Regions from separate parts of the Streptomyces sp. NPDC107550 genome, predicted to be linked through region 2. Evidence: riboswitches for the same ligand, from Rfam matches in the RefSeq annotation. Region 2 holds a riboswitch; the other holds the start of a gene.
The links. A riboswitch is a leader RNA that binds a small molecule or an ion and turns the genes downstream of it on or off. The one in region 2 is predicted to bind S-adenosylmethionine.

Region 1 (3,372 bases), on a different contig from region 2:
GCCCGTGTGGTTCTTCTCCAGGTCGGCGATGACCTCGGCGAGGGTGGCGCCCTCGGCGGGCACCTCGGCCCGCCCGCCGGTGTAGGTGCGCAGGATGGTGGGGATGCGGACGTTGACGCTCATGATCACCTCAGTGGTACGGCCGTGCGGAAGCGAAAGGGGCGGGGTTCTCAGCCGGCGAGCCCGGCGGAGCGGAACGCGTCGAGCGAGGGCCGGATGGTGGCGGTGGCCTGCGAGGTCTCCGCGACGGCGTCGAGGGTCTTGAGGCCGTCGCCGGTGTTCAGGACGACCGTGGTGAGGGACGGGTCGATGAGGCCGGCCTCGATGAGCTTCTTGGTGACGCCGAGGGTGACCCCGCCGGCGGTCTCCGCGAAGATGCCCTCCGTGCGCGCCAGCAGCTTGATCGCGTCGACGACCTGCTCGTCGGTGACGTCCTCCACGGCACCGCCCGTGCGGCGCGCGATGTCGAGGACGTACGGGCCGTCGGCGGGGTTGCCGATGGCGAGGGACTTGGCGATCGTGTTCGGCTTCTGCGGGCGCACCACGTCCTGCCCGGCCTTGTACGCGACCGACACCGGCGAGCAGCCCTCGGCCTGGGCGCCGAACAGCTTGTAGGGCTTGTCCTCGACGAGGCCGAGGGCGATCAGCTCCTTGAGCCCCTTGTCGATCTTCGTGAACTGGGAGCCGGACGCGATCGGGATGACGAGCTGGTCCGGCAGCTCCCAGCCGAGCTGCTCGCAGATCTCGTACGCCAGGGTCTTGGAGCCCTCGCCGTAGTACGGCCGCAGGTTGACGTTGACGAAGCCCCAGCCCTCGCCGAGCGGGTCGCCGATCAGCTCGGAGCAGAAGCGGTTCACGTCGTCGTAGTTGCCCTCGATGGCGACGAGGTCACCGCCGTACACCCCGGCCATGACGACCTTGCCCTGCTCCAGGTCGTGCGGGATGAACACGCAGGAGCGGAAGCCGGCGCGGGCGGCGGCGGCGCCGACGGCCCCGGCCAGGTTGCCCGTGGAGGAGCAGGACAGGGTGGTGAAGCCGAAGGCGCGGGCGGCCTCGATGGCCTGGGCGACGACGCGGTCCTTGAAGGAGTGCGTGGGGTTGCCGGAGTCGTCCTTGACGTAGAGGCGGCCCTGTTCGACGCCCAGCTCGCGGGCGAGGTTGTCGGCCTTGACGAGGGGCGTCCAGCCGGGGTTCAGGTTCGGCTTGTCGGCGACGTCGGCGGGGACGGGCAGCAGCGGTGCGTAGCGCCAGATGTTCGCGGGGCCGGCCTCGATGCGCTTGCGCAGGGACTCGGGGTCGCCCGTGGGCAGCTCGTAGGCGACTTCGAGGGGGCCGAAGCACTCGGCGCAGGCGAAGACCGGGCCGAGGGGCACGGTGGCGCCGCACTCGCGGCAGGAGAGTCCACAGGCGGGGCCGAGATCGACGGAGGTCGTCGTGGATTCGGTCGCAACGGTCTGAACAGCCATGGAGGCGAGGCCCTTTCTCCTCATCTTCCTCGTGACGCATCTCGTCACGAGACGGATTTGGCACCTTCCCTAGCCGGGAGCCTCGCTGCGGACAGTGCGGTGTCCTACGAGACCGGCTGGAGGGTTGCCGGGGCTTCAACGGGCCGTGTCCCTCTGCCCCTCTGGATGAGCGGTATGCGGTTGTGTGCTGCGGTTGTGGACGCCTGGACCCCGACATGCGACGGGCACCGGCGTTGTTCAAGACTGTAACCGAAGCTCCGGACGCTTGAGATAGTCGTCCGAACCGCGAGATGGATCACATACGGGAGGCTCCGACCGTGCTGGAAGAGGTCGAGCGCTGGCTGAGCAGGCGCTCCTGGTCCGTGGCCGACCGGCCGCTTGCGCAGCTCGTGGCCGCGAAACGGGCCTCGGACCGGCGGGTCAGCGTGGTCCTGCCCGCGCTCGACGAGGAGGAGACGGTCGGCGAGATCGTCGCGGTGATCCGCCGGGAGCTGATGACCCCGGCGGTGCCGCTGGTGGATGAGCTGGTGGTGATCGACTCCGGCTCCACGGACCGCACCGCGCAGGTCGCCGCCGCCGCCGGGGCGCGGGTCGTGCACCGGGACGCGATCCTGCCCCGGATACCGGCGCGGCCCGGCAAGGGCGAGGTGCTGTGGCGCTCGCTGCTGGTGACCTCCGGCGACATCGTCTGCTTCGTCGACGCGGACCTGCGGGAGTTCTCGGCGGACTTCGTGTCGGGGATCGTGGGGCCGCTGCTGACCGACCCGGACGTGCAGCTCGTCAAGGCGATGTACGACCGGCCGCTGGGCGAGGCCGCCGGGCAGGGCGGGCGGGTGACGGAGCTGATGGCGCGCCCGCTGCTCAATCTGCACTGGCCGCGCCTGGCCGGTTTCGTACAGCCGCTGGGCGGTGAGTACGCCGCGCGCCGCTCGCTGCTCGAGAGGCTGCCGTTCCCGGTGGGGTACGGGGTGGAGCTGGGGCTGCTGGTGGACGCGCTGCACACGGTGGGCCTGGACGCGCTCGCGCAGGTGGACGTCGGTGTGCGGCTGCACCGGCACCAGGACGGGCAGGCGCTCGGCCGGATGGCGGCGGCGATCTACCGCACGGCCCAGTTGCGGCTCGCCCGCGGGCATCTGGTGCGGCCGGTGCTGACGCAGTTCGAGCGCGGCGAGAAGGGGTTCGAGCCGCGCACGCACGAGGTGGACACGGAGGAGCGGCCGCCGATGGCTCAGATCGCGGAGTACGCGGCGCGCCGGGTGGCCTGATACGGGGGCGGGCGCGGCACGCGGGACCTTTCGCACGTTTGAACCGTTACGGGCCGGGCTAGCGTGAGCGGTATGGGGATCACGCAAGGTGCAGCTCAGGTTCTCGTCGCGTCCAACCGCGGCCCGGTCTCCTATGCCGTCGGCGACGACGGCGGGATCGAGACGAAGCGCGGGGGCGGTGGTCTCGTCTCCGCGCTGAGTGTCGTCGAGGACAAGCTCTGGGTGTGCGCGGCGCTCTCCGACGCCGACCGGGAGGCCGTGCGGCGCGGGGTGAACGAGCCGGGTGTCCGGATGCTGGACATTCCGGCGGACGTGCACGCGGACGCCTACAACGGCATCGCCAACTCCGTGCTGTGGTTCGTGCACCACATGCTGTACCAGACGCCGCTCGAGCCGTCGTTCGGGCCGGAGTTCCGGCGGCAGTGGGCCTCGTACGAGGCGTTCAACCGGGCGTTCGCGGAGGCGCTGGCGCAGGAGGCGGCGCCTGAGGCGACCGTCGTCGTGCAGGACTACCACCTGGCGCTGGTGCCGGGGATGCTGCGGGAGCTGCGCGAGGACCTGCGCATCGGGCACTTCTCGCACACGCCGTGGGCGCCCGTCGACTACTTCCGGATGCTGCCGGACGACATCGCGGAGCAACT
Region 2 (3,372 bases):
CCCCGGGGTGGAGGGCACGGACACGCACGTCGCGTTCCGCACGTACTCCCAGCACGACCTGGAGGCGGCGTTCGCCATCGGCCTCGACAGCTGAGCCGCCGCCCCCCCTTTCCGTGCCGGCCGCTCAGGTGGCCGGCACGCACCGCCCGTCCTGCGTGCGGTAGTTCCACTTGGCGCCGTCGCGCACCAGCTCGGTGACGGCGGCGACGAACCGCTCGACGTGCTCGTCGGGGGTGCCCGCGCCGAAGCTGACGCGGATGGCGTTGAGCGACTTCTCGCCCGGCGCGGCCTCGGGCGCCCCGCACTCCCCCTGCGTCTGCGGGTCGGAGCCGAGCAGCGTCCGTACCAGCGGGTGGGCGCAGAACAGGCCGTCGCGCACCCCGATCCCGTACTCGGCGGAGAGCGCGGCGGCGAAGTGCGAGGAGTTCCAGCCCTCCACGACGAACGACAGCACGCCCACGCGCGGCGCGTCGTCCCCGAACAGCGACAGCACCTTCACCTCGGGCACCTCGGCGAGCCCGGCCCGCACCTTGCCGATGAGGTACTGCTCGCGGGCGACGAGGGAGTCGAACCCGGCCTCGGTGAGCGCCTTGCAGGCGGAGGCGATGGAGTAGACGCCGATGACGTTGGGCGAGCCGGCCTCGTGGCGGGCGGCACTGCTGTGCCACTCGACGTCCACGCCGCCGTCCGCGCGCCGGGCGACCTTGCGGGAGGCGCCGCCCCCGGCGAGGTACGGCTCGGCCTCCGTCAGCCAGTCGGCGCGGCCCGCGAGGACGCCGGAGCCGAACGGCGCGTACAGCTTGTGCCCGGAGAAGGCGACCCAGTCGACGTCCGACTCCCGTACGGAGACCGGGTGGTGGGGCGCGAGCTGGGCGGCGTCGAGCACGATGCGGGCACCGTGCGCGTGAGCGGCCGCCGCCAGCTCGCGCACCGGCCAGAGTTCACCGGTGACGTTGGAGGCGCCGGTGACGCAGACGAGGGCCGGGCCGTAGGGGTCGCGGTCGGCGAGGGCGCGCTCCAGGGTCTGGACGGCCTCGTCGGGGGTGCGGGGGGCGTTGAGGTAGGTGACGCGGGCATCGCGCCAGGGCAGCAGGGACGCGTGGTGCTCGGTCTCGAAGACGAACACCTGGCAGTCGGCGGGCAGCGCGGCGGCGAGCAGGTTCAGCGAGTCGGTGGTGGAGCGGGTGAAGACGACCTGGTCGCCCTCGCGGCAGTCGAGGAACTCGGCGACGGTGGCCCGGGAGTTCTCGAACAGGTCGGTGGAGAGCTGCGAGAGGTACCCGGCGCCCCGGTGCACGCTGCCGTAGTAGGGCGCGTAGGCGGCGACGTCGTCCCAGACGCGCTGGAGGGCGGGGGCGCTGGCGGCGTAGTCGAGCGCCGCGTACGTCACCTCTCCCCCGGTCACCAGGGGCACGGTGACGTCCCGGCCGAGGACGGGCAGCGGGGCGCCGCAGACGGGGTCCGCGCCGCAGTCGGCGGACGGGACGGACGCGGCGGAGACGGCGGAAGCGGTGACGGCGGGGCGTGCGGACATGGCGGTATCTCCCGGTACGACAAGGCGAGTCGGATGCGTGTCCCCGTACGGGGGCGCCAAAAGGCCCTCGGCGTACGGGTGTCGACCTCGACGCGTGACAGAACACGGCCACGCGGAGGGTGAAATGGAGAAGGGGCGTGAAAGCCCTAGCGCATTCGCTTGCTCACGAGACTGCTCCCTCGAACGACCCAGGACCCCTGGTTTCGCGAGGGGTCCGCGCTTGCCGTAGACCTCGCTGCCTACGGCCTGGTCTTCACCCGGGGCACCCCGCCACGGACGGAGGGTTGCCGGACAGCGGGCCGGGGCCGTAATCGCTGTCACTCATGACCTTGGAAAGCATCCTGCCATACGTCTCGCGGACGGCAAGGGCGCAGTCCACGATCCGGACTGCGCCCTGCGTCACACCCGCGCGCCGCTCAGCGGTTGCTGGCGACCACCCAGCGCTCAAGCGCGGCCTTCGCAGAGCCGGAGTCGATGGACTCGGCGGCCCGCTCCATCCCCGCCCGGATCTGCTCGGTGAGCGTCCCCTCCCCCGGTCGTACGGCGACGAGGGCGGCGGCCGAGTTCAGCAGGACGGCGTCGCGGACGGGCCCGCGCTCCCCGTCGAGCAGCCGCCGCGCGACCTCGGCGTTGAAGGACGGGTCGCCGCCGCGCAGGGCCTCGATGGAGACGGTCTCGATGCCGGCGTCCCGGGGGTCGAACGCCTCCTCGCGCACCTGGCCGTCCCGGACGACCCAGACGCGGGAGGTGCCGGTGGTGGTCAGTTCGTCGAGGCCGTCGTCGCCGCGGAAGACGAGCGAGGAGTTGCCCCGCTCGGCGAAGACTCCGGCGACGATGGGCGCCATCCGGGCGTCGGCGACCCCGACGGCCTGGGCACGGACGCGGGCCGGGTTGGTCAGCGGGCCCAGGAAGTTGAACGTGGTGCGGATGCCGAGCTGACCCCGCGCCGCCGCCACGTGCCGCAGCGCCGGATGGAACTTCACGGCGAAGCAGAACGTGATGCCGGCTTCCTCCGCGACCTCCGCGACCCGCTTCGGCGTCAGCTCCAGATTGACCCCGAGCTTCTCCAGGACGTCGGAGGCGCCGGACGCGGAGGACGCGGCCCGGTTGCCGTGCTTGACGATCTTGGCGCCGGTGCCGGCGACGACGATCGCGGACATCGTGGAGATGTTGACGGTCTTGGCGCCGTCGCCGCCGGTGCCGACGATGTCCACGGTGTCGCCGGGGACGTCGATGACGTTGGCGTGCTCGTACATCGCCCGGACGAGCCCGGTGATCTCCTGCACGGTCTCGCCCTTGGCCCGCAGCGCGACCGCGAACCCGGCGATCTGCGCGTCGGTGGCCTCGCCCCGCATGATCCGGTCCATCGCCCAGGCGGTGTCGTCGGCGCTCTGGTCGCGGCCCTCCAGCAGGCCGTTGAGTACGGAGGGCCAGGAACGGCCCGCCGCGGTGTCGCCTCCAGCGGGGGACTCAAGCCTCATGGCCGCTCCTGTGGTGTCTTCTCGAACTGAGCCGTCCCACCTTATCCATGCGCGGGCACGGCAAAGAGCCCCCGTCCAGTGCCTGGACGAGGGCTCCTGCCGTGGCGGACAGTGTCAGAGAATCAGTGGTGGCCGTGGCCGTCCGTGATCTCCTTGAACTCCTCAGCGGTGGGCTTGGGGATCTGGTTGTGCTCCCCGTAGTAGCCCTTCGAGAGCTTCGCGCGCAGCTTCTGGCGGCGCGTGATCTTGCGCTCGACGCCGTTCTCGTCGACCTCGGGACCCAGCTCGAGCGGCTTGTACTGCTCGTGCGCCGTGAGCGTGTGCAGGGCCTCGGCCTCGAGCGGCTCGTGCACCTCG

Region 1: linked by a shared signal. The riboswitch ahead of thrC (threonine synthase) and the one ahead of ACZ7LY_RS11940 (aminotransferase class V-fold PLP-dependent enzyme) in region 2 are both predicted to bind S-adenosylmethionine.

Annotation. Positions count from the first base shown of each region.
Region 1 is NZ_JBVKBC010000004.1:355,653-359,024, forward strand. Features, by position in the region: gene ACZ7LY_RS08745 (MoaD/ThiS family protein) at 1-123, opposite strand, end outside; gene thrC (threonine synthase) at 171-1,466, opposite strand; SAM riboswitch class I at 1,484-1,638, opposite strand; gene ACZ7LY_RS08755 (glucosyl-3-phosphoglycerate synthase) at 1,784-2,731, shown strand; gene ACZ7LY_RS08760 (alpha,alpha-trehalose-phosphate synthase (UDP-forming)) at 2,804-3,372, shown strand, end outside.
Region 2 is NZ_JBVKBC010000006.1:286,534-289,905, forward strand. Features, by position in the region: gene ACZ7LY_RS11935 (Lrp/AsnC family transcriptional regulator) at 1-94, shown strand, start outside; gene ACZ7LY_RS11940 (aminotransferase class V-fold PLP-dependent enzyme) at 125-1,534, opposite strand; SAM riboswitch class IV at 1,746-1,863, opposite strand; gene trpD (anthranilate phosphoribosyltransferase) at 1,951-3,015, opposite strand; gene qcrB (cytochrome bc1 complex cytochrome b subunit) at 3,138-3,372, opposite strand, start outside.